One region of the Paenibacillus marinisediminis genome, then DNA from elsewhere that is predicted to be linked to it. Evidence: predicted binding sites of a transcription regulator. Region 1 holds the regulator's gene; each other region holds the start of a gene.
The links. Region 1 encodes Rex, which represses fermentation and respiration genes when NADH is low (regulators of the CRP and FNR family bind a similar motif). Its sites were predicted from a motif close to TTGTGAAATATTTCACAA; they were not measured.

Region 1 (6,268 bases):
AAGACCAGAAACTCTTCTCCACCATAGCGGATAAAAATATCTCCGATTCGCAAATTTTCCTTCATAAAGGCTGTAAACTTCGTTAGTACCTGATCACCGATCAGATGACCATATGTATCATTTATCTGCTTAAAGCGATCCAGATCAAGCAGCGCCATACTAAAGCTTTCGCTGTTTCTTAAAGATTCCGCATTCAGCCTGCTGAACGCTTCATGCATAAATTTTCGATTGTATGCTCCCGTTAATTCATCGATAAACAACAATCCATCCAATCTCTTCTTCCCAGTGATCTGCCTTTGCAGCCTTGCCAACAGTTCTTCAATATCAACCGGCTTGCAGATCACGTCATCGACACCCATTCGATATGCTCTTAAACGTGTATGTTTACTGCAATCCTCGGTAATAATAGTTGTCGGAATATACTGCTTCTTGAGCTTCTCTCCCAGAAGCTCCATAATTTCAAACCCGTCCGTATCCGGAATATTCAAGTCCATGATGAGACAATCCGGCGAGACATCGTGGAAATATTCAATGGCTTTCTGTGAGGAAGTTGTCGCTATAACGGACCAGCCCGCTGCTTGCAGCTCTTCCTTTAGAACCATCAATAAGTTTACGTCATCATCTAAAATAAGGACAGAGGGGTCTGTCTCTACATTTTTCTCGTTTAACCTATTATTCATAGAACCTTTGACGCTCCGCTCCGATTGAGTCTCTATATAATGACGTAAGTCGTGCAGAAACAGCCGTACTTCCTCAGCAGTCCATTCCTTCAATTGGTTCAACTCAATCTGATTGAGCAATCGACTTGCAATCTGCATCAATTCATTCATTTCAATCGTGCCTGATGTGCCTTTAACCGTATGTAAGAAGTGATACAACTCATCAGAACGAATGATATCTTTACGATTGAACCAAGTATTCAACTGTTGTTCTAGGTTCAATATGAATTGAGTTTGATATTTATTCATCTCCTACCCCCTAGCACTAGATGTTCATTCCCATGATGCTCATTGCATAGTAAAAGCGCAAAGGAATCACAATCCTTTGCGCTTATTTTCACTGATTTGGCATCGAATAGATGTCCCCGGTCGGTGTCCCGTCAGCGAAGCGGAAGAAGTGATAATAATATCGTAGTTCACCAGTCTCGTCCTTGCGTCTGACTAGTGCCTGCCACACATATTCATTATCTTTAATACCCGGAACGATGTGTTTAATGCTGACTCCCGGATACTGCTGTATCAAATACTGCTCAATATCCTTTTTGGAGACACCATCAGAGGCAGCCTTAACTGTTACTTGCTCTGAAGTAAGGTCGACCCATGCCATCTGAGTAACACCAGCCTCGTCTACACCTGTGACAACGTAATATACACTATCCCATATCGACTTCTCTACTCCGCTTACAGAAGCCCAAGCAACTGCTTTTTGAGATTCAGCAACAGCTTTTGCTTCGAGCGAATTTTCATCTGTACGAATATAATTTACATACCACACGCTCAAGATAGCCAGCAGGAGCATCACTACGAGCGCAGCCAGAACGACAATACGCACTCGGCTGTAACGCTTCCTTGATCTGCTTCTAGTCAACATTTACTTATCCTCCACTTAACGAGACAGCAAGCCTTGGAAGCAGCGTGCTGCTTCGCGGCGAACCCGTTCTTCATCAAGGGTCAAGCATGCTCCATTATTGACTACTTGCTTGCCATCTACCCATACATGCTTAACATCCTTGCCAGAAGCAGAGTATACCATGTGGGATACCAGATCCGTATGCGGCAGCAGATGCGGTTGATCAATATCGACAGCGATGAAATCCGCCTTCATTCCAGGCGCAAGCAGACCTACGTCCTGAAGCTGGATCGTCTTGGCGCCATTGATCGTCGCAATTCGCATTGCTTCTGCAGCAGGTACCGCAGTAGGATCACCTGATATTCCCTTATGAATAAACGCAGCCAAACGCATCTCTTGGAACATATCTAGATTGTTATTGCTAGCTGCTCCATCTGTTCCAAGGGATACGTTCACGCCTGCTCGGAGAAGGTCTGTAACTCGTGCTATGCCGCTTGCCAGCTTCAGGTTGCTAGCTGGGTTGTGAGATACGCCGACCTTATGTTTAGCCAATATTTCGATTTCTTCGTCTGTAAGATGAACGCCATGCGCAATATACGACGGTCTGCTGAAGAATCCCAGCTTCTCAAGATGCGCAACAGGGCGCAATCCGTATTCCTGCACATTCTGTTCAACTTCTGCTCTAGTCTCGGACATATGCGTATGTAGCATCATATCAAGATCATGAGCTGCTTGTACGAACTTCTCGATGAAAGCAGGAGGACAAGTATACGGCGCGTGTGGAGCCAGCATCGTCGTAATTCGACCTTCCGCTCGTCCGTTCCAATCTTTTGCGAAACGCACAGCCTCTTCTAGCTTCATCCGCTGTTCTTCTTCACTGCATAGACCGATGGCGCCGCGCATGAGTCCTGCGCGAATACCTGCTTGTTCCGCAACCTTGCCGACCTCATCCATATGGTCGTACATATCTACAAACGTAGTTGTGCCGCTCTTCAGCATTTCCAGTACAGCAAGAGCGGAGCCCCAATACACATCTTCGTCTGTAAATTTAGCCTCCATTGGCCACATTTTTTGCTGGAGCCATTGCTGGAGCACCATATCATCGCCATAGCCGCGCAATAACGTCATCGCAGCATGACCATGCGTGTTGACTAAACCCGGCATGAAGAACAGACCGCTGCCATCAAATAACTCCGCATCTTCCTTATAATTCTCCGGCAGAGTTTCACCGAGATAGACAATCTTTCCGTCCTCGACAACCATGTATCCATGTATGGTGCTCGATTCTGCGTCCGGATGGATCTGTGCAAAGCGCCCGTTATGGACGATGAATCGTTTAGGCATTCTCAATCGTTTCCTTTCCTTCTTCATCTTGCAAGTAATAGGCCAAGCTGAACAGATCCGTCGTGAAATCTGCAGTATGCACGCGAATATGCGGCGGTACCTTCAGAATAACAGGTGCAAAGTTCAAGATTGCTTCCACACCCGCCTCGACAAACTGATCCGCAACATGCTGGGCTTCCAGCGCAGGTACCGTAATAATACCTATTCGAATTCCCTTACTCTTAACTGTATCGATCAACTGATCCATTGGCTGCACGATCAGGTTGTTCAATGCTGTTCCCACTTTATCCGGATGCGCATCGAATACAGCAACAATCTTCATATTATCTTGCAAGTACGTGGTATAGTTGCATAGGGCTTGACCAAGTTTACCAGCACCGACTAATCCGACTTGAATCTTGAGATCAAGCTTAAGGATATGTCTAATCTGCTCGATCAGATAAGACACATCATAACCGATGCCTTTACGGCCAAAATCTCCAAAATAAGCGAGGTCTTTGCGAATTTGGGCAGGATTCAGATCAAGCTTCTGACCTAAATCTTGAGATGATATTGTTAGAACCTCACGCTGCTTCAATTCCATGAGGTGACGTAAATAGAGCGGCAAACGTCTAACAACGGCTTCTGAAATCTTCATCGCTTTCATATCCTCTGATCCCCCTTTTACCTATCTGATTGTCATATTATTTTTAATTAATCTTGTAAAGCTCTTTCCTGCTCTTCCCTGAACCAATCACGGATCCGCGGCACTAGGTGCTCGGTAGTCATATGCTCCATCTTAGGACCAGGTAAAGAATATAAGAAATGCTTGCCATAGCTCGTCTCAATTACACGAGTATCATAAATAATTACGATACCGCGATCCTTAGAGGTTCGAACTAATCGTCCAAAACCTTGCTTAAAGCGAATAACGGCTTGCGGAATCGACAGCTTCCGGAACGGATTCTGGTTCTGACGCTTCAATCGTTCTGACTTCGCCTCAACAAGCGGATGATTAGGCGGCTGAAACGGAAGTCTGACAATCGCTAGACAAGTCAACGCCTCACCAGGAATGTCCACACCTTCCCAGAAGCTGCTAGTTCCTAACAGCACGGATGCAGGATGCTCCTGAAAACGGCGAGTCAGCTTGCTTCGATTGCCGCTGTCCATGCCTTGCCCTAACACTTGTACGCCGTGCGGCTGAAGCATTTCCTTCAGTGGTTCATATACTTCCTTCAACATGCGGTACGAAGTAAACAGCACCAGCATTCTACCCTTTGTCACAATGGCAACATCTGCAAGTGAATGAAGCAATTTGTCGGTAAAGATCGGATCTACAGAGCCCTTAACTGTTGGAAAGTCTCGCGGAATGACAACTAGCGCTTGCTCGCGGTAGTTGAACGGAGACGGAAGAATAACAGTATGTAATCTTCCCGTGCTGGAAGCCTCCTTCAAACCGATCTGTTCCTCTAAATATTGAAATGACTTGTCAACAGATAACGTTGCCGAAGTCAGAATGACACTTTTCTTCGGTTCGAAGAAGTATCGATTTAGCGCTTCGCTGACATCAACTGGCACTGCGTACAGATGCATCGACTTATGCTTATACTGAGCATTGCCTTCCATCCAATACACAGAATCTGGATCTGTCGCCTTCATAAAGAGGCGAAAATCCTCGCGAATGATTGAGATCTCCTTGAATATCCCTGTTACATCCGTTATGACGGGCTGCAGCTCTTCATCATCCGCATCTTTCCATTCCAACACAAGCTTTTCGCCCGTACGGACAATTTCCCCCAGACGCACATATACGTCTTCTTCAAGCTCAGCGATCCCCTGCCAATCCCGCGGTCGAGCGCCAGACTGCAGTCGGAGCACGGATTGTCCTGCTTCAGCTTGTCCCAGCTCTGGAGGCGGCATCAATTGATACAGGACATCATGAAGACGATCCCAGACGTCTCTTACGTCAACGAGCTGTGTGAGCAGCTTCTCAATGCCGTCTGCCCAGATCATTGCTTTCTCACTTCCTGAGAGGCGAAGACGTGTCTGCAGCAGCAGCAATAAGCCGTTCTTACTATCTTTCACCAAACGTGTCAGCGGGTGAATCAATGAAAAATATTGCAGATGTATGCCTAAATGCTTGCTCGCTGTTTCTTCAAAATGATGACCTTCATCAATAACCAAATGCTCATATCCAGGCAGCAAACGATGCTCAGCTATGACATCCGTAAACAATAAGGAGTGGTTGGTGATGATGATATCAGATTGATTGGCATCATTCTTCGCGCGATGGTAGAAGCAGCGCTTAAACCATGGACACGCCCGATTAAGACAAGAATCGCTGTCGCTCGCCACAGTATCCCAAAATTCTGGGCCTTTATGCGTCAGATACAGCTCCTCATCGTCACCGTGCTCAGTCTGGCTTAACCATACCATCATCTGTGCAGCGGTTAATACATCATCGCGTCCATGCAGAAAATCTCTATAGTTTATTTTATGTTCAAATTTTCTCAAACACAAATAGTGACTACGACCTTTTAAGACCGTTGCCTTAAATGAAACAGGCACAATGTGCTCTAGAAGCGGTAAATCTCGCTGTCTCAGCTGTTCTTGCAAATTTATGGTATGTGTGCTGACAATTACCTTCTTATCATTCTTAACCGCATAATAGATAGAAGGAATCAGGTAACCTAAAGATTTTCCCGTACCTGTACCCGCTTCAATGAGAAGATGTCGGTCATCTTCCATACAATTCATCACTTCACGGAACATCTGCTCCTGAGCTTCGCGCGGTTCATAGTGCTCAAGCTTCTCCTTCAATGCACGGTGAATGTCACCCATAAAAGATGTGAACGAGACACCTTGCAGCGGTGACTCGCTAAGCCCTTCCCGAGGAGGCTGATTATCTGTCCATTCGTCCACATTAAATACCAATTGTCGATATGAAAGTGCTCGAGCATCTTCAGCCATTCGCGTTACGTCGCGCTCTCGTTCCTCAAGCAATACCTGTAGCATCCAACCAAGGTCACGTTCCTCTTCCCCAAGCAGTTCGACGATACGCTGGAGCGTAAGCAAGGGTAAATCATTAATGGCTTCTAGGCACTTTACAAAAATATCTGCAGTTGCGCGAGCATCACTGTCTGCTTGATGCGGTCTGTCATGCACAATATGGAATGTCTGCGCAACAGATCCGAGCTGATACGAAGTCAGAGAAGGGAATAAAATTCGCAGCATCTCGATAGTATCTAGAATCCTTCCAGTAAACGGCAGGTATCCAGTCTGCTCCAAAGCGTTTCGTAAAAATTGATAATCAAATGCCACATGATGACCCACCAGCACAACATCGTTGAGCAAGGGCACCATTCCCGTCATCGCT
Region 2 (6,268 bases), on a different contig from region 1:
AGATACGAAGATCCTAGTTGCTGAGATTGATGGAGTAGGGCCAAACTACCCATTGTCTGCTGAGAAATTGAGCCCGATCCTTGCCTGCTACAAAGCTAAAAATGCGGACGCTGGTATTGAGCTCGCAGTTGAAATCGTACAATTCGGCGGTATGGGTCACTCTTCGGTTATCCACTCCCGCAATGATGAAATTATTAAAAAATTCGGTGATCGATTGCAAACAGGACGGATCCTGGTTAACTCTCCATCCACTCATGGTGCGATCGGCGACATTTACAATACGAATATTCCATCTCTGACACTTGGATGTGGATCTTATGGACGCAACTCCACATCCAACAACGTAACATCTGTCAATCTCATTAACGTGAAACGGGTGGCGAAGCGTACTGTGAATATGCAATGGTTCAAAGTTCCTAACAAAATTTATTTTGAAAAAGGCGCTACACAATACTTGGAAAAAATGCCTGACATCAATCGCGTCATGATCGTTACTGACCCTATGATGATGAAGCTCGGCTACGTTCAAAAATTGGAGCATTACTTGCTGAAACGCCGCAATCCAGTTCAAATCGAGATCTTCTACGATGTTGAGCCAGATCCGTCCACTAGCACAGTGAATCGCGGTACTGATATGATGAACCGATTCAAACCAGACTGCATCATTGCACTGGGCGGCGGTTCTCCAATGGATGCTGCAAAAGCAATGTGGCTGTTCTACGAATACCCAGATACAGACTTCAATAACTTGAAGCAGAAGTTCATGGATATTCGCAAACGGACTTATAAATATCCTGTACTTGGTCAAAAAGCGAAATTTGTTGCGATTCCAACAACTTCGGGTACAGGTTCTGAGGTAACATCGTTCGCCGTAATTACAGATAAGGAAAATGGTCATACTAAGTATCCGCTGGCTGATTATCAATTGACTCCAGATGTGGCGATCATTGATCCAGAGTTCGTATACAGCTTGCCGCGCGTAGCAGTTGCAGATACAGGTATGGACGTGTTGACTCATGCGATTGAAGCATACGTATCTGTTATGGCTAGCGATTATTCCGATGCGCTTGCGATCAAGGCGATCCAATTGGTTTATGAAAACCTGGTTAAATCAGCTAACGAAGCAGATCCAGTCGCTCGTGAGAAGATGCACAACGCTTCGACGCTCGCTGGTATGGCATTTGCGAACGCGTTCCTTGGCATTAACCATAGCTTGGCGCACAAATGGGGCGCTCAATACGGTACGCCTCATGGACGTACGAATGCGATCCTGCTGCCGCACGTAATCCGTTATAACGCGAAGAAGCCAACGAAGTTTGCTTCCTTCCCTAAATACGATCATTTCGTAGCAGATAAGCGCTATGCGGAAATTGCACGCATCCTTGGATTACCATGCCGCACGACTGAAGAAGGCGTGAAGAGCTTGATCGAAGCGGTACGTGACTTGAACCGTCAGCTTGGCTTGCCGCAAACATTCCAAGAGATCGGCTTCGACGCGAAGGAATTCGAAGCAGGCGTTGACAGCTTGGCTGACCGCGCATTCGAAGACCAATGTACAACGGCTAATCCGAAGATGCCGCTTGTAACAGAGCTTGCAGAAGTATACCGTGATGCTTTCTACGGTCGCTTTGAGTAAGAATTGCTAATGGATTCATCCACCTCTTTGATATAGCGATTGGCAGCAGACATCATGTCTGCTGCCCTTTTTTAACATAATGGGTGATGGAAAATATTCCACTTTTCTAGGTTTGAGATTAATTTCACAAAATTGAGACATTTCGTGTGATGTAAAGCATGCTTGAGCTGTTTCATTGTGATTTTCATCACATTGTATAGCGATTGTTAAGAGTACAATAGTGTCATAGCAAGGAAATGCTGCGGCAGACATGGAAGAACGAAGCTAATTGATGCAGTTGCGTTCCTTGTGAATAGAGGTTAGATTTAAACTATAGATAGAAAACCTACTTAACGGAGGGATTTCGATGTCGGTATTAGAAAAGAACACTACAGAAACAGAAGTTAAAAACCCATGGCGCGGTTTTAAAGCAGGCAAATGGCAAAGACATGTTAATGTCGCTGATTTTATCGATCACAACATTAACCCGTACTACGGGGACGACAAGTTCTTGGCAGGCGCAACTCAAGATACAAAAGACCTATGGGCAATCGTTAGCCAGCTTTCCAAAGAAGAGCGTGAGCGCGGCGGCGTTTGGGATGTTGATGTAAATACACCATCCACGATCATTTCCCACAAACCTGGTTACTTGGATCAAAGCAAAGAGAAAATCGTCGGTGTTCAAACTGATGCTCCTTTCCGTCGTTCTTTGCAACCATTTGGCGGTATCCGCATGATGATCGACGCTTGTAAGGCATATGGCTTCGAAGTTCCGGAAGAAATCATAGATACATTCACACATATTCGCAAAACGCATAACCAAGGCGTATTCGATGCTTATACATCTGATATGCGCGCTGCTCGCAAAGCGGGTATCATCACAGGCTTGCCAGATGCTTATGGCCGCGGCCGTATCATCGGTGACTATCGTCGTACCGCATTGTACGGTGTCGATTACCTGATTAACGAGAAGAAGCAAGTTCTGAAAGATCTTGAAGTTGCAGAATTGCTTGAAGATGTCATTCGTGACCGCGAAGAAATCAATGAGCAAATTCGTTCATTGCAAGAACTGAAGAAAATGGCTGAAATGCACGGCTTCGATATTTCCAAGCCAGCAACAAATGCGAAAGAAGCATTCCAATTCGTATACTTCGGATACCTTGCAGCAGTTAAAGAGCAAAACGGTGCAGCAATGTCCCTTGGCCGCGTATCGTCCTTCTTGGATATCTACGTTGAGCGCGACTTGAAAGAAGGTACATTGACTGAAGAGCAAGCTCAAGAATTGGCTGACCACTTCGTTATGAAGCTTCGTATCGTTAAGTTCTTGCGTACACCTGAATACAACCAATTGTTCTCTGGTGACCCAACTTGGGTAACAGAATCCATCGGTGGTATGCAATTGAACGGCAAGACTCGCGTAACGAAGAACAGCTTCCGTTTCTTGCACACACTGTACAACCTTGGACCAGCTCCAGAGCCTAACTTGACTGTATTGTGGTCAGAGCAACTGCCAGAAGCATTCAAGAAGTTCTGTGCGAAGGTATCCATCGAAACTTCTGCAGTTCAATACGAGAACGACGATCTGATGCGTCCGATCTACGGTGACGACTACGGTATCGCTTGCTGCGTATCCGCAATGCGCATCGGTAAGCAAATGCAATTCTTCGGCGCTCGTGCGAACTTGGCAAAATGCTTGCTGTATGCAATCAACGGCGGTGTAGACGAGAAATCCGGCGCTCAAGTTGGTCCTAAGTATCGTCCAATTACGTCTGAAGTTCTGGACTACAAAGAAGTAATGGAAAGCTTCACAAACATGATGGAATGGCTTGCTCAATTGTACATGAACACATTGAACGTCATTCACTACATGCATGATAAATACTCTTATGAGCGCATTGAAATGGCTCTGCATGATAAAGAAATTCTGCGCACAATGGCATGCGGTATCGCAGGTCTGTCCGTAGTAGCTGACTCCTTGTCCGCAATCAAATACGCTAAAGTTAAACCGATCCGTAACGAACAAGGTATCGCAGTTGACTTCGAAGTTGAAGGCGAGTTCCCTTGCTACGGTAACAACGACGATCGTGTTGACAGCATCGCTGTTGAACTCGTTGAGAAGTTCATGACGATGATTCGCAAGCATAAAGCTTACCGCAATGCATTGCCAACTCAATCGATTCTGACTATCACTTCGAACGTTGTATACGGTAAGAAGACAGGTACTACTCCTGATGGTCGTAAAGCTGGCGAGCCGTTTGCACCAGGTGCGAACCCAATGCATGGACGCGATAAGAAAGGTGCTCTTGCATCCCTTAGCTCTGTAGCTAAGCTTCCATACGATTACAGCTTGGACGGTATCTCCAACACGTTCTCTATCGTGCCTAAAGCACTTGGTAAAGAACTGGATAGCCGCCAATCCAACCTGGTATCGATGATGGATGGATACTTTGGCCAAGGCGCTCATCATCTGAACGTTAACGTGTTTGATCGTGAGCAGCTCCTTGACGCTATGGATCACCCAGAGAACTACCCGCAATTGACGATCCGTGTATCCGGTTATGCGGTTAACTTCATCAAGCTGACTCGTGAACAGCAAATGGATGTTATCCATCGTACATTCCACGGTTCGATGTAATAAAAATGCTGATGAGTCTGCCGCGCATACATGCAGGTAGATGGTACGGAGCATTCTAATTAGAAAGGGCGCTGTCGATCCGAATAAACGTTCCGCCAGGTCGTTTGTTTGGCTCATAGCGCTCTTTCTGTTCTATTCTTGTATAATAAGCGGTATAGGTTAGACAGAAGGGAAATGTGATAATGATGATGGGACGCATTCATTCCGTAGAAACATTCGGTACCGTTGATGGACCTGGTATTCGCTTTATCTTGTTCATGCAAGGCTGCGCTCTTAAGTGCCAGTACTGTCATAATCGAGACACTTGGAGCTTATCTGATACTGACGGCAAGGGAATGTCAATTGACGAAGTGCTCGCGGAGATCGAGCCTTACCTTAGCTACTATCGCACTTCCGGCGGCGGTCTAACGGTATCCGGCGGTGAGCCAACATTGCAGGCGGAATTCGTGACGGAGCTGTTCAAGCAAGTTAAGGAGCGATGGAACCTTCATACGACTCTGGATACGAACGGCTTCAATGAAGTATCGAAGCTTGAAGAGCTGTATAACAACGCAGATCTGGTTCTCCTCGACATCAAGCATATTGATAATGAAAAGCATCAAGAACTGGTCGGAGTTCCTAACCTGCGCACGTTGGAAACGGCACGCTGGCTGTCTGACCACGGCAAGAAGATGTGGATTCGTCACGTCTTCGTACCGACGAAGTGCGATGACGAGCAGGATCTGTTGAACCTTGGACGATTTATTGGTACGCTCAAAGGCGTAGAAAAGTTTGAACTGCTTCCGTACCACCAGATGGGCATCTACAAATGGGCTGAGCTTGGCGAGCAGTATCCGTTGGAAGGTGTTCCTTCACCGACTGAAGAGGAAGTTGAGCGTGCGAAGCGCTTGATCGAACAAGGACGCCGAGAAACTGAAGCTTCAGTGAAATAATTGAATTGTATATTCGATGCAGTCTGAAAAGGCCTACCCATGATTATTGGGTTGGCCTTTTTGAGCAATTGCATAGGAGAAGATGATGATTAATGTTATAATGGGCTTTCGTCCGGTATTCGGGTAATTTCAAGATTGATGAAGAATATCGATTCGATAAGCTCGTTTATGCACGACTTTACGAAGGACTTGTGGAACGTCGGGCGAAGGCGATCCAGAAGGCATCATTTAGGGGGCAAGAAGGTACAAGTCGATTCTATGATATGCGATCACATGAATACGATAGAGTTAGGATGGGTTGAACATGGATCGAACGAAGATGTCATTGGAACACAAGATAGGGCAAATGGTGATGGCAGGCTTTGCAACACCATACATTTCCAAGGAAATAGAAACTTTAATCGAGCAGTATCATGTGGGCGGAATTATCTATTTCCGTCGAAATGTGGAGAATCCGCATCAAGTTGCGAAGCTGTCTCTAGACCTTCAGCAGCAGGCAGCGAAGCAAAGCGATATCCCGCTCTTCATATGCATTGACCAAGAAGGCGGCATGGTTGCTCGCATTGATTGGGACTCGGTAACCTTAATCCCAGGCAATATGGCGATAGGAGCCGCTCGTGATACGGATCTTGCATATGAAGCGGCGCGCATATGCGGCGACGAACTGTTGAAGATGGGCATCAATATGAACTTCGCTCCAAGTGTGGATGTGAACAATAACGCGAAGAACCCCGTTATTGGTGTGCGTTCCTACGGTGAGAATCCGGAGCTGGTAGCTGAGCTCGGTGCTGCGCAAATACGGGGGCTTCAGAAGGCAAACGTAAGTGCAGCTGCCAAGCATTTTCCTGGACACGGTGATACAGCAGTCGACTCTCACCATGGGTTAGCTTCAGTGCCGCATGACGAGGAGAGATTGATGTCGGTTGAGCTGGTGCCGTTCATACGAGCGATTGAGCAGGGCGTAGATATGATTATGACTGCGCATGTGATGTTCCCTGCGTTTGAGCCAGATTCAGTTCCAGCAACGCTGTCCCGCCGCGTGATCACGGACCTTCTGCGCACACGTTTAGGCTACGATGGCGTCAT
Region 3 (6,268 bases), on a different contig from region 1:
AAGTACTCCACTTCATGGTGGGGATGGCTAATTACGATAGCTTCTATCGTATTAAGCTTCAAACTGCTAATTGAAGCAGCATCGCGATTGCCGATTGGCACGGTGTATGCCGTCTTTACGGGACTTGGCACTGCTGGAACCGTAATAACCGAAATGGTGTTCTTCGGAGAGCCCGTTGATCCTATAAAGCTTATACTCATCGCAATGCTGACTGCAGGAGTAATTGGATTGAAGCTGGTAACGCCGGATACAAAGGAAGGTGAGGCGTAATGGCTTGGATCGCACTAATCATCGCCGGACTGTGCGAAGTGCTCGGCGTGCTCGCTATAAAACGTGTAACGCTATATCATAATTGGCAATCATATTTATTTTTGAGCGTTTCATTCCTCTCAAGCTTCTCCCTGTTGTCATATGCGATGGGGCAGATTCCGATGGGAACTGCATATGCGATCTGGACAGGCATTGGTACCATTGGAAGTACGCTTCTCGGAATGTTCGCCTTTGGTGAGCCAAAGGAAGGGAAACGCGTATTCTTCATTGCTCTCATTTTAGCTTCTGTTATCGGGCTGAAGGTTATCTCATAATAGACTGCATAACTACACGACGAAAAAGGCTGTCTCCAGCAGGAGCAGCCTTCTTGATTTATAGTGATCGGAATGTTATATGATGTTAACGTCCCTGGTCGTATGCGTTTAACATGATTAATAAGCTGACTCTCTTGCCCAAGCTGCTTCCTTCGCGATGAAATCCTGCAGCATCATACCAATTGCCGTATATACAGGATGCTTGGAGTATTGCTCTAGATCCTGCCCGAATCGAATAACCCAATGTTGCAAATGATCTTGAATAAACCGACTCTGTCCATTGATATAGCGCTCATAACGCTCTTCAGTCATTAGTGTGTGATACATCTTCCCAATAATAACAGCCATAAATTCCAATTCAACCGCGATATGGTCGTCGCTCTCGCCTTGCGTCTTCTTAAAATAAATGCTAAAGTCAGCATAATCCTCACGCACTTCCTGTGCGTATGACTTCGGCAGCATCTGCTCATGTGCGCGATACATCGATTCGCTCGGTGTTACCGGAAGCTCCCCGCCAAGTCTAAATAGTCGTTGATATTCCTCACGCATCGATGTGAGCAGATTGTACAGCTCAAGCACCGGCACCTCTTGTAATCGTTTACATACCTGTCGAGCCCCTTCAGACATGGTGCTTAGTTGAGCCCATTTCGAATGATTGCGCCAAGCCACGATGTTCTCCAGCGTGGGTTCTTCCCCAATAAAATCGACAAGCAGTTGATAAGCGGCATTACGAACTTCCAAGCATTCAACCGTCTGTTCTTCCCTATGAGTTAGGTTTCCCGCCATCGTAAGCATCGTCTTTCCCTCCATAAGATCATTATTCCAATCAGCGGTTGGCTTCAGCCCAGACCGTGATATATCTATATTCTGACTGGTGTCTACATCCATTCTCCCACACGTTCTCTGTTCAAAGTGTGACGAAAAATGAACAAAACAGCTCGTTTGTTACAGTCTTGTGAATTGAATCTCATGCAGAGATGGAGACGTTCGCGCGGTGATATTGGTAGGGAATGATTTACATCGTCTGGGATTCAACCTATTGCATTTCTCTCTGTAAAATGAGACATTATCGGCTATCAGTTGAGGTGATACAGCCATACATATTCCAACCAATTGTTCCACGGGGAACGTGAAACATTTTCCATTTTCTCATTTTCCGATGCTCCTCAGTCGCAATTCATAGTTAAAAGTGGTACATTCAACATATATTACGAGCATGATTTCATTCACCAGCGTATGCAGGGAGCAACTCTGCTCAACCTCTGCTGATCGGATGCCGTAATCATGCTCTCAGTTAGAAAGGGTGTTAAGCAATGAGTCATATATGGGACAATATTTCCCGCTCTATGGAAGCTGAACAGTGGGATGCTGTTCTGATTACGGATCCCAAGCATGTGTATTACGTGACAGGCTTTGCGTGCAATCCACATGAGCGTTTTCTAGGTGTAGTCTTCGCACGCGGTGTAGAGCCGGTACTGATCGTGCCAGCCCTCGATGCCGATAAGGCAGCGGCTGTATCGTCTGTACAGCGTATCGCGACCCATACTGATACTGATAACCCGTACGCGATCCTGAAGCGCCATCTCCCTGCTGGACTTAAGACGTTGGGGGTCGAGAAGGCGAACCTGTCCGTCAGCCGATTTGAGACGATGCAGGCAGAGCTTGGCACACTGCGCTATGCGGACATCGGCAATGTCTTGCAAGCGATGCGCGTGATCAAGTCGGAAGCGGAATTGGATCGCATGCAAGCGGCTGTGGACTGTGTCGAGTCCGTACTCGGCTCTGTCGTGCGCCGCGTCCGCGTCGGCATGACAGAAGCAGAAGTGGTAGCGGAGCTCGAGTACGAGATGAAGAAGCAGGGTGCTGATGGACCATCCTTCGATACGATGGTCCTCGCTGGCGAGAACGCGGCATTGCCGCACGGCGTGCCGGGCGCTCGCGTTATTCGCGAAGGCGAACTGCTGTTGTTCGATCTCGGCGTTTACCTTAACGGCTACGCGTCCGATATCACGCGGACCTTCGCTATTGGTGAAGTAAGTGATGAACTGAAGGACATCTATAACACGGTGCTGGCGGCTAATGAAGCCGCAATCGCTGCCGTTAAGCCAGGCGTCAGCTTCGGCTCGCTGGATAAGGTTGCGCGTCAGGTTATCGTGGATAAGGGGTACGGAGAGTATTTCACACATCGTCTTGGTCACGGTCTTGGTATCGATGTGCATGAATATCCTTCGGTACACGGTCAGAACGAGGCGCTCACGCAGCCTGGAGTCGTGTTTACGATTGAACCAGGCATATATCTGCCTGGCAAGGGCGGCGTTCGCATCGAAGATGATGTGGTCGTGACCGAACAAGGCGTTCGCGTGCTGACTTCCTATCCGAAGGAATTGACCATCATCGGCGTATAAATGACATAAACCGCTGGGGCTTGCGGGCTCCAGCGGTTTATTTATGAGAAGAAGATCGATTACTATGATTAACCTACTAAAATGAAAGAGCTGATTCAGGCCTAAACCCGAATCAGCTCTTCTATTATCCATCTTACTTCTTCATACCTACTGTTACGATCTCAGCAGCACGAAGCTCGATATGCGCGGACTTCGCGTCGCCGGAAGCGATCGCTTCACCTTCGCGCTCCAGCACGTCGCTCGCATAGAAGCCGGTTCCCGCTTCTGACAGATCCACACGCAGGGAGCGTGGCTCATGCGCAAGGTTGTACCAGCGCGCAACCATGTCGCCGCTCTCTTCCGCCATCTTGACGGATGAGAAGGCTACACTTTCGCCAGACCATTGCATAAAGGCATGGTCTGCAGGCAGTTTGCCCTCGTGCACGCCTGTTTGACGCACTAGGAATGGCACGGCATAGCCGTATGCCTCTGCATAAGCGCCGGAAGTGATCACATCACCCTCGTGAGGGATGATTGCATATTCCGCCGTTTGAATGCCGATGCATTGCGCTTCTGGCGTAGGGAAGTAACCCCAGTCGCCCAGCTCACCCGAGCAGCGAAGCAAGGTAACCGCGATCGTGTTCTTCTCGTCCTGCGACAATTCGTATTCGAACAGGCCTTTGTTCGCGATCGTCAAGCCCAGCTTATTGTCGCTCGCGCTGACAAACGCGTGCTGATGCTGGTCATTGCTAGGGTTAGCCCATTCCTTCTCAGGGATATTGTTGCGGCGCGCCACCTCGAAGATGGAATCCGCAAGATGCGTTCCCGCTTGGAATCCAGTTGGGAACAGCGCGCGCACGCGATGGTCCTTGGATTGGTTGTTCATCGTTACGGATACGTCGACGCGCTTCGCATCGCGATCAAGCGTGTAGCGAGTCACGATGTGGAATGGCACCATCTCGGTAGAGCGCTGAGCCTTGCGGTTCGGATAGCTAACCACATCGATCTGCTCCTGATGCAGCGTTTCGTCTGCCGAAGCTGGAATCTCCCAGTTGTGCGTCACTTCGACCACCGCGCGGAACGGTGTATTCTCCACTACTTTACGCTCAGCCTTCACACCTGCTGTTGTCAGCGGTGTCGAACCCTTCGGCATAAAGTACATATATTCATTACCGATATCTCCGGCATCTTCGTACACGTTGATACCGTCGTATACGTGTTTAGTCTTCTTGTCTGTCAGCTTCAAAGAGCCGTTGTCCAGCACTTCAACCTGCAGGCGCTCGTTCTCCATCGTGAACTCGCCTGTCACAAGGTTTGCACCCGCTTCTTTGCTCGCGCCGGAAACCCAAGCGAGCGTCTTGTAGCCGAGCGCAGGGATGTCTTGCACTTGCACGCGCACTTTAATGATGCGCGCCATGTATGGCTGGCGGAACTTATCCTTCGGCAGATCATAGCCGAACATAACGCCAGCATCTTCCCACTCGCAGTCCAGCACATTGCCCTGTGCGTCCACCACTGCGCCAGGCTCGATCGCTTCTTGTCTCAGCTCTCTCGCCAGCACCGTCGGATACGCTTCGCTGAAGTAACGACGCTTCAGCTCAAGCGTCACTTCAACAACGCCGTCGCGCGCATATCCGGCCGAGTTGAACACCGTAAACGGCGTCGCATCCTTGCCTTCATATACGCTAGTATTCACCTGCGGCATCAAGCTGTCCAGCGTTTCATTAATGATCATTTCCGTCATATGCTTCGACTTCATGAAGCGCGTTTCCATCTCGCGGTGCACTTCGTCTACGGAACAGCCGCAGATACTGTCATGCGGATGGTTCTGCATCAGCGTCTTCCAAGCATACACGAACAGATGATGCGGATAAGGCTTACCGTTATGGTGAGCAAATGCCGCAAGCGGCTCTGCTACCTTCTCAAGCAGCGTTTGACACTCCGCATTGGCCTGCTTCAAGTAGACGCGGGACGATGCTGTGTTCACGAGCGTATACCAGCCGTCTGTACGTTGGCTGCGAAGCTCGCCTGCTACCGTCTTCAGGTTCTCAGGCAGCTCATCGCGTAGAGCGTCAACATAATCGTTGAAGTTGGAATGAACAAACTCTACGTCTGGGAACAGACGCTCCGCTGTTTCAATCGCTTGCGACAGATCCGTCTGGATCGGTTGATGGTCACAGCCGTTCATGAACAACAGGTGGTTCGTCGACGCGAACTTCTCTGCTGCTGGAATACGTTGTTCCCAGTAGGCTACTGCCTTCGCTTCTTCTACTGGGACTTCCATACCGTTGCAATACCAGTTAGCGAACAAGATACCGATGACGCGTGAACCGTCTGGCGATTGCCACATCATCTCAGAGAACGGCGACTCATATGCCGCATCTTCCGATACTTCGTTGTTGAAGCCAGTAGGCTTAACACCGCGTCCGAATACAGCTACATCGATGTCCGCTTGCTTCAGAATCTGCGGAGCTTGACCCATGTTTCCAAAGGAGTCTGGGAAATAGCCCTGCTTCGAGATGTTAACGCCATATTTCTTCGCGTCGCGGTGACCGATCTGCAGATTGCGAATGTTCGCCTCACTGCTCGTCAAGAACTCATCCTGCAGGATGTACCAAGGGCCGATATGAATGCGGCCTTCATGGATGTAATGCTCTAGCTTCTCTTTCATCTCTGGACGAATTTGCAAGTAGTCTTCCAATATAATCGTCTGACCGTCCAAATGGAAGCTCTTGAAGTCCGGATCGCGATCAAGCGTTTCCAGAAGTGTATCCATCAATTCAATAAGAAGCGCATGGTGGTATTCATATGGCAAATACCATTCGCGGTCCCAGTGTGTATGAGAAATAATATGAGCTGTCTTCTTCGTCATCGTATAGCTCCCCTTCCAACCAATCCTAATCTATGTTGTACTTAGCCTAGCCTTTCAGCCAATATTCACGATATACCAATTCAGAGAATAAGCTGTTTGCCCATGCGAACCATTCACGCGAAAAATTCTTCGGATCGTTAACATCAAAGCCCTCATGCATATAATCGGTATCCGCATCCGTGCTTAGAATAACCTTAATTAGATCATTCACTTCATTTTCATCAACCGATGTAAGCGCCTGCATAGATAAGCTGATATGCCAGATATGATTGTGCTCGGTATGCGGACTTCCTATGCCTTTCGCCTTCGTTCCTGAGAAGAAGTAAGGATTATCTTCGCTCAAAATAAATCGGCGTGTGTTCTGGTAGATAGGATCATCTGCTGTTGTATAGCCAAGGTAAGGAATCGCCAGCAAGCTAGGCACGTTG
Region 4 (6,268 bases), on a different contig from region 1:
AGCCTATTCATTTCAACTTGCTTATAAGGCGCCATATGCATTGAAGGACTTGAGGGTGAATGTGGCGACCGATCTTGAAGCCTCATTCTCATCGTATGCCGTCGGAGTAGTGCCATCGGAGTATCCCATACACGCTGGTCATGATGACAATCTATTGCGGACAACTCCAGGTCTATACCCAGATCCGCTCTATACGGAGCAAGAAGGCGGTTCATTTCTGGCGCTGCCGAATCAATGGAGATCGATCTGGATCACGGTGAAGACGGATAAACGAACAGAGCCTGGCAAGCATGAGCTTAAGGTGCAATTAATTTCTGAATCACAGGGATTAATTGGCGAGAAGATATTCTCGCTTGAGGTCATCGCTGCCGCGCTCCCGGAACAGACAATTATCCATACCGAATGGCTCCACACCGATTGTATCGCGACGTACTATCAAGTGCCTGTGTTTAGCGAGGCTTATTGGACACTTGTGCAGGCATATATTGAAACTGCGGTAGAGCATGGAATGAATATGATTCTAACGCCGTTATTTACCCCTCCGCTGGACACGGAGGTCAGGGGAGAACGACCGACAGTTCAACTGATCGAAGTCGAAGTGTCTGCTCCTGGACAGTATAGCTTCTCGTTTGATGAGCTGGATCGCTGGGTCGATGTATGCCTAGCAGCCGGCGTGAAATATATTGAGTTTTCTCACCTATTCACACAATGGGGTGCGAAGCATGCTCCTAAGATAGTAGGCTGGAAAGAGGGGGAGTTGGAGCGGTTGTTTGGCTGGGATACCGACACGACAGGGGAGGAATACGCCCATTTTCTAAAACAGTTCCTGCCAGAACTGCGGGCTTGGATTGAGGCAAAGGGCATCGTGGATCACTGCTACTTCCACGTCTCGGATGAGCCGATCCTGGAGCATATATCGTTCTACGAGCATGCAAAACGATTGCTGCAGGAAGGCTTGGGGGAAGATATTCTGATTATCGATGCATTGTCAGACTATGACTTCTATGAGCGAGGCTTAGTTCCTACGCCGATACCGTCTAGCGATCATATCGAGCCGTTCCTGACGCACGATGTGAAGCCATTATGGACGTATTACTGCACGGGACAGTATCTCGATGTATCCAATCGCTTCTATTGCATGCCGTCGGCTCGAGCGCGAATACTAGGCTTGCAGATGTACAAATATGAGCTGCAAGGCTTTCTTCATTGGGGATACAACTTCTGGTTTTCTCAATACTCCCGCAGACCGATTGATCCATATCGTACAACGGATGCGGATCGCGCATTTCCTTCAGGAGATCCATATCTCGTGTACCCGGGCAAGGAAGGGCCTGTTGGCTCGATGCGCTTAGCATTAATGCGCGAAGTGATGCAGGATATTCGCGCGATGCAGCTTCTCGAAGGGTTGATTGGCCGCGATGCAGTGCTTGAGCTGATCGAAGCGGGCGCTGAGCAGCCAATCACGTTCAAGCAGTATCCGCATGAGGCGGCGTGGCTGCTGCAGCGGCGAGAGGCTATTAATAGCGCAATCAAGCACATACTAATTTCATAACGGAAATGAAAAAGGGGCTTGCTGCTAGCAAGCCCCTTTTGCGTCTTATTCGTTAATTGTGATCTTTACAGGCGAATATTCAGCGGTTACGGTTTGACCATGCACGGATACACTGCCTTCCGGCGTTAAATCTTTCTCCGTCATAATACCAAGCGCAACTGTGAACTTGTTGAACTTGATCGGCACGTTCTTCTCGCGGCGCACTTCCTCGCCGTTTACGTAGAACACGATCTCATCGTTCTCGCGGTTATACGTAATGCGGTAGTTGTTGAATTCGCCAGCCTTGAAGTTCGTATCTTCTTTAAAGATGCAGAAGTATCTCGTCTTATTGGTTTCCGGAACTTGCACACCTGGGAATGGCAACACTGCATACACGCTCGCATATTTATCTCGGCCAGCGAAGAAATCGAGCGCGCCGCCTGTCGAGAAATCGAGCAGGTTCAGCGATACATAGCCATCGTACAGGTCGTTCGGAACCGTGTTCTGTGTTCTTGCGCGAATATCAAGCTCGAAGCTGATCTCGCCCTGCTCCGGCACTTGAATGTCCTCGACAGAGTAGTACATATGCTTCGCGTTATCCAGAATCTGAACCTGATGGTTCTGACGGCTGAGCGGAGCGCGTACATAGAGGATTCCGTTGCGTACAATAACGGTCGCATTCGGCTCGCGATATTCCCAGAATGAGCCGTCTGGAAGCTTGAAGCCGCCCATCTTCCACACATGCCCTTCATTCAGGATGGTATCAAAGTCGCCTAATATGATCTGTTTTTCCATAGTCTATAACTCCTTCTACGTTGTGATATGACAATGAATTAGCTTATTGAATAAGACCTTGTATGATAAGTGAAAGCATCATGATCGCTCCACAGCGTATCGTAGCTTGAAGTGACGATTTCATCAATGGCAGGAAGGCGTGAGCTTGTCCGCTCGTACGAACTCTGCCATAGGTTTGATAGAGTGGTATTACTGTGATAACTGCGATGAGTGCGTACAACGGCAGAATACCGAGAACAACACACAGGACTAAACTGCCGTACGCGAGGAAGAGCAGAAGCTTCGAGAACTTGAGCGCTCGTTCTTCGCCCCATACGACGACCAGCGTATTCTTGCCTGATTGCTTATCCGCCTGCCAATGCAGGAAGTGATGATTGAATAGAATAAGCGTAGTCAAGAGACCAATCGGCAACGACAGCAATATAGCCCGGTAGTCAAAATGGCTCGTCTGCACGTAGTAGGAACCCGCGATAGGGAGTACCCCGAATGAAAGTAGAATGGCAATCTCGCTGTAGCCCTTGCCCCGATAACCGAAGCGAAGCGGCGGTCCAACGTAGAAATAAGCAATTAATCCGCCCAATAAGCCAAGCACAAACGCCCACCATCCACTGATGATACTTAAAATAATGGCGCACAACATACCAAATCCGAACAGTGCCCACGTAATAATAGCGAAGGTGCGCTCACTCATCGTGCCGTTTGCGAGAAACCCTGAATTCGTAGATATGGTTCCAGCCGTTTCTTTAGCTGCTATATCCACACCGCTGCGATAATCCCATAGATCATTGATCATGTTGGAAAATAGATGCGCGGCCGCCGAACCCAGCAAGGTGATCAATAGCAGAAGGGGATGAAATACGCCCTCCCATACATAAGCGCCTAATGCTCCCAGAATGACAGGGATGAGCATGATCGGGACAACCTGTACCCGCGACGCTTTCATAAATAGCTGCAATTTGTTCATGCGGATGTTCCCTCCACAATACTGGAAAATGAATCTCTAAACACTTCACTCCCAACCAAAAGTATGGGCTGGGAGTGGAGTTTTAACATAGCTATGAATTAATAAGCTAAGGCAAATAGCGCCTTAATATGGGACAAATAACGAATATTACTTGCTTCCTTCATCATGGTAGCAGGCATACCTTTAAGCGAAATATTGTTCGCGCCAATAGTAGCTACAGCATCTTTGCGGCCGAGGCTGGCAAGCGTACCGGAGTTGATAGGACTGAACGCTTCCATATTCTTATGTTCAAGGTACGCGTACAGATTGTAGCCGATCAACTCACCCATCTGCCATGCGATCTGAGCCGTTGGCGGATAAGGACGGCCGTCTGGAGCGAAGAATACGGCGCTGTCGCCAGCCACGAATACGTCAGGATGGGACACGGATTGAAGGTGCTCATTCACGGATGCGCGTCCGCGGTTCATTTCAAGACCCGATTCGCCAACGAGCGGGTTGCCTTGAACGCCGCCAGTCCATACGAAGGTATTCGTTACGACTTGTGAACCGTCCTTCAAGTCAACGACGTTTCCTGCAACATTCGTAACCGCAACGCCCGTCAAAAACTTCACGCCGCGGGCTTCAAGACTCTCTGTTGCGCGAGCAATCAGATGTTCTGGGAGCACAGGCAGAATCTTAGGCCCTGCCTCTACGAGAATCAGCTTGATCTCAGCGGGATCGATGCCGTAGGTCTTAGCCCACGCAGGCATCTTGTCTGCAATTTCACCGACGAGCTCGACACCTGTCAAGCCACCGCCGCCGATTAAGATGGTTGCATCAGCTTCATTTTTCGACTTCGCATAAGTTTGAAGACGGTCTTGGATATGCTGATGGATCTTGTTCGCATCGTCTGCCGACTTCAGCACCATGCTGTTTTCTTCAAGGCCTGGAATGTTGAAGTATGCAGTCTTGCTTCCTAATGCAACTACTAAAGCGTCATAGTTCATGAAAGAACCGTCCGACAATTTCACTTGCTTCTCATTAACATTGAATGACTCTACCGTAGCGATGCGCAAATGGATATCTTGGCCTTTGAACAGCTTCTCTAACGGCATAGCAACAGCTTTCTCCGCAACGCTGCCTGCTGCCAGGCGATGCAATTCCGTAATAATCTGATGCGTCGGGTATTGATTGATGACCGTTACTTGCGCTTCGGCCTTGCTGTAATATTTACGAACATTCAATGCAGCTAGAAGTCCGCCATAGCCTGCACCTAAGATGACAATATGTTTAGACATAGTTTATCCTCCGTCCTTACTTATTCCATGAATATGGAACTATTTTTGATTAGCTCGTTCACTTGAGATTTGAAGATAAGCGTTAGCGAAACGGAACATCTTCTGCGTTTGTGGATCCTTCATCATTTTTAATAGACCAAAGAGACCGATCGCTTCTTGACTTGCTTCAGCGCGATCCTTCGCTTCTATAGCTGTCGCCGCGATATTCTTAACCGTATCTGTAACAGGGCCTGCAAGCTCCTTAATCGCGCCGACCGTGTCATTCTTTAAGATATCGTCAGTTGCTACAGCTTGTACGAAATCATATGACTTTGTCAGTACATTGACCAGCTCGGTCAGCTTAGGCAGCTGCTCTACCAATACAGTTAGTGATTCCTGAACTTCCGGCTTCATCAGCTGATCCAGAATATCAAGTTTATCTTGATTAGCGGATACCGGCAGCACTTCATGTTCAGCGTTGATTTGTGTGTTTGTTTCTGACATATCCAGTTCTCCTTTACAGTTAGCATTTCTGCTTGATTCTAGGGGGCAGATTAACTTCTGCCTTCATACAAGTTCATAACTTGAAATAGAGCTTAGTGAATATCATCCTCAATTAATAACAATTATCACTTAATAAAACTAATTATAAAATACATATTGAAATAATTACAGAGGGGAAAGTTAACTTTTGAACATAAAATGTTGAAAAATTGTGAATTTTGTAACAGCGCTGTAGGAAATAGGTGTGAATCAAGCATTTACGAGATGAATTACTATATAATGAAATATAACCACATGAACATTAGCGAGGATGATAACAATGGAAAAAGTAAGCTCTGAACAACAGTATCAGACCCAAATTGCGCAGGAAGGCTACACCATTTTGAAATTCACTACGACATGGTGCCCGGATTGTAAAAATCTTGATCGCTTTATTGGCGATATTACCGCCGAGCATGCTGATAAGACGTGGCTCGAGATCGATGCTGAGCAGTACCAGCATATTGCGGAAGCGAATGAGGTTAGAGGTATACCGAGTCTAATTATCTATAAGAACGGTCAGAAGGTTGGACATCTGCACAGCAAGTTCACAAAGACACCTAATCAGATTAGAGAATTTCTAGGTACGCTATCATAAATTGAATTTCATCCGGAATGCGGGGGTTATGCGTGAGTAAGGCTTCAATGAAAACGGCAGCAGCTATTGGCTGCCTCGTTCTGATCTGGGGATTGAGCTGGCCCATATACAAGGTAGCTTTGGATTATACTCCTCCTATTCTATTTGCAGGGATGCGATCGCTGTTTGGAGGGCTGCTGTTGTCTTTATTTTTGATACCGCATTGGGATAAGCTGAAATGGCGTGAGAATTGGTTTCGGTACGTTATTTCCGCCCTGTTCAACGCTGTATTGTTTTATGGACTTCAAAGTATTGGATTACTATACTTACCGGGCGGATTGTTCTCGGTCATCGTATACTTTCAGCCAGTGTTGATCGGTTTATTTGCCTGGATGTGGCTGGGGGAAAGGATGTCGGTCATTAAGCTTGCAGGCCTCATTGTCGGCTTTCTTGGCATAATGACGGTCAGCTCTAATGGAATAACAGGCGAGATATCGTTCATCGGCGTAATCTTGGCGCTATTGACAGCTTTAAGCTGGGCGTTGGGTGTTATCTATGTGAAAAAAGAGAGCGCAAAGGTAGATCCGATGTGGATGGTAGCT

Region 2: the regulator Rex is predicted to act here: its motif matches at 1,749-1,766, upstream of pflB (formate C-acetyltransferase).
Region 3: the regulator Rex is predicted to act here: its motif matches at 1,538-1,555, upstream of ACXX53_RS17595 (TorD/DmsD family molecular chaperone).
Region 4: the regulator Rex is predicted to act here: its motif matches at 5,260-5,277, upstream of ACXX53_RS03645 (DUF1641 domain-containing protein).

Annotation. Positions count from the first base shown of each region.
Region 1 is NZ_JBTGUH010000002.1:23,365-29,632, reverse strand. It holds gene ACXX53_RS06020 (diguanylate cyclase) at 1-968, opposite strand, end outside; gene ACXX53_RS06015 (hypothetical protein) at 1,057-1,590, opposite strand; gene ACXX53_RS06010 (amidohydrolase) at 1,606-2,913, opposite strand; gene ACXX53_RS06005 (redox-sensing transcriptional repressor Rex) at 2,906-3,559, opposite strand; gene dinG (ATP-dependent DNA helicase DinG) at 3,607-6,268, opposite strand, start outside.
Region 2 is NZ_JBTGUH010000007.1:151,761-158,028, forward strand. It holds gene adhE (bifunctional acetaldehyde-CoA/alcohol dehydrogenase) at 1-1,636, shown strand, start outside; gene pflB (formate C-acetyltransferase) at 1,983-4,250, shown strand; gene pflA (pyruvate formate-lyase-activating protein) at 4,433-5,182, shown strand; gene nagZ (beta-N-acetylhexosaminidase) at 5,487-6,268, shown strand, end outside.
Region 3 is NZ_JBTGUH010000008.1:186,438-192,705, forward strand. It holds gene ACXX53_RS17585 (DMT family transporter) at 1-270, shown strand, start outside; gene ACXX53_RS17590 (DMT family transporter) at 270-584, shown strand; gene ACXX53_RS17595 (TorD/DmsD family molecular chaperone) at 702-1,379, opposite strand; gene ACXX53_RS17600 (M24 family metallopeptidase) at 1,898-2,989, shown strand; gene ACXX53_RS17605 (alpha-mannosidase) at 3,123-5,840, opposite strand; gene ACXX53_RS17610 (glycoside hydrolase family 125 protein) at 5,887-6,268, opposite strand, start outside.
Region 4 is NZ_JBTGUH010000001.1:805,967-812,234, reverse strand. It holds gene ACXX53_RS03665 (DUF4091 domain-containing protein) at 1-1,552, shown strand, start outside; gene ACXX53_RS03660 (DUF6081 family protein) at 1,598-2,326, opposite strand; gene ACXX53_RS03655 (UbiA family prenyltransferase) at 2,370-3,290, opposite strand; gene ACXX53_RS03650 (NAD(P)/FAD-dependent oxidoreductase) at 3,389-4,567, opposite strand; gene ACXX53_RS03645 (DUF1641 domain-containing protein) at 4,607-5,050, opposite strand; gene ACXX53_RS03640 (thioredoxin family protein) at 5,370-5,687, shown strand; gene ACXX53_RS03635 (DMT family transporter) at 5,720-6,268, shown strand, end outside.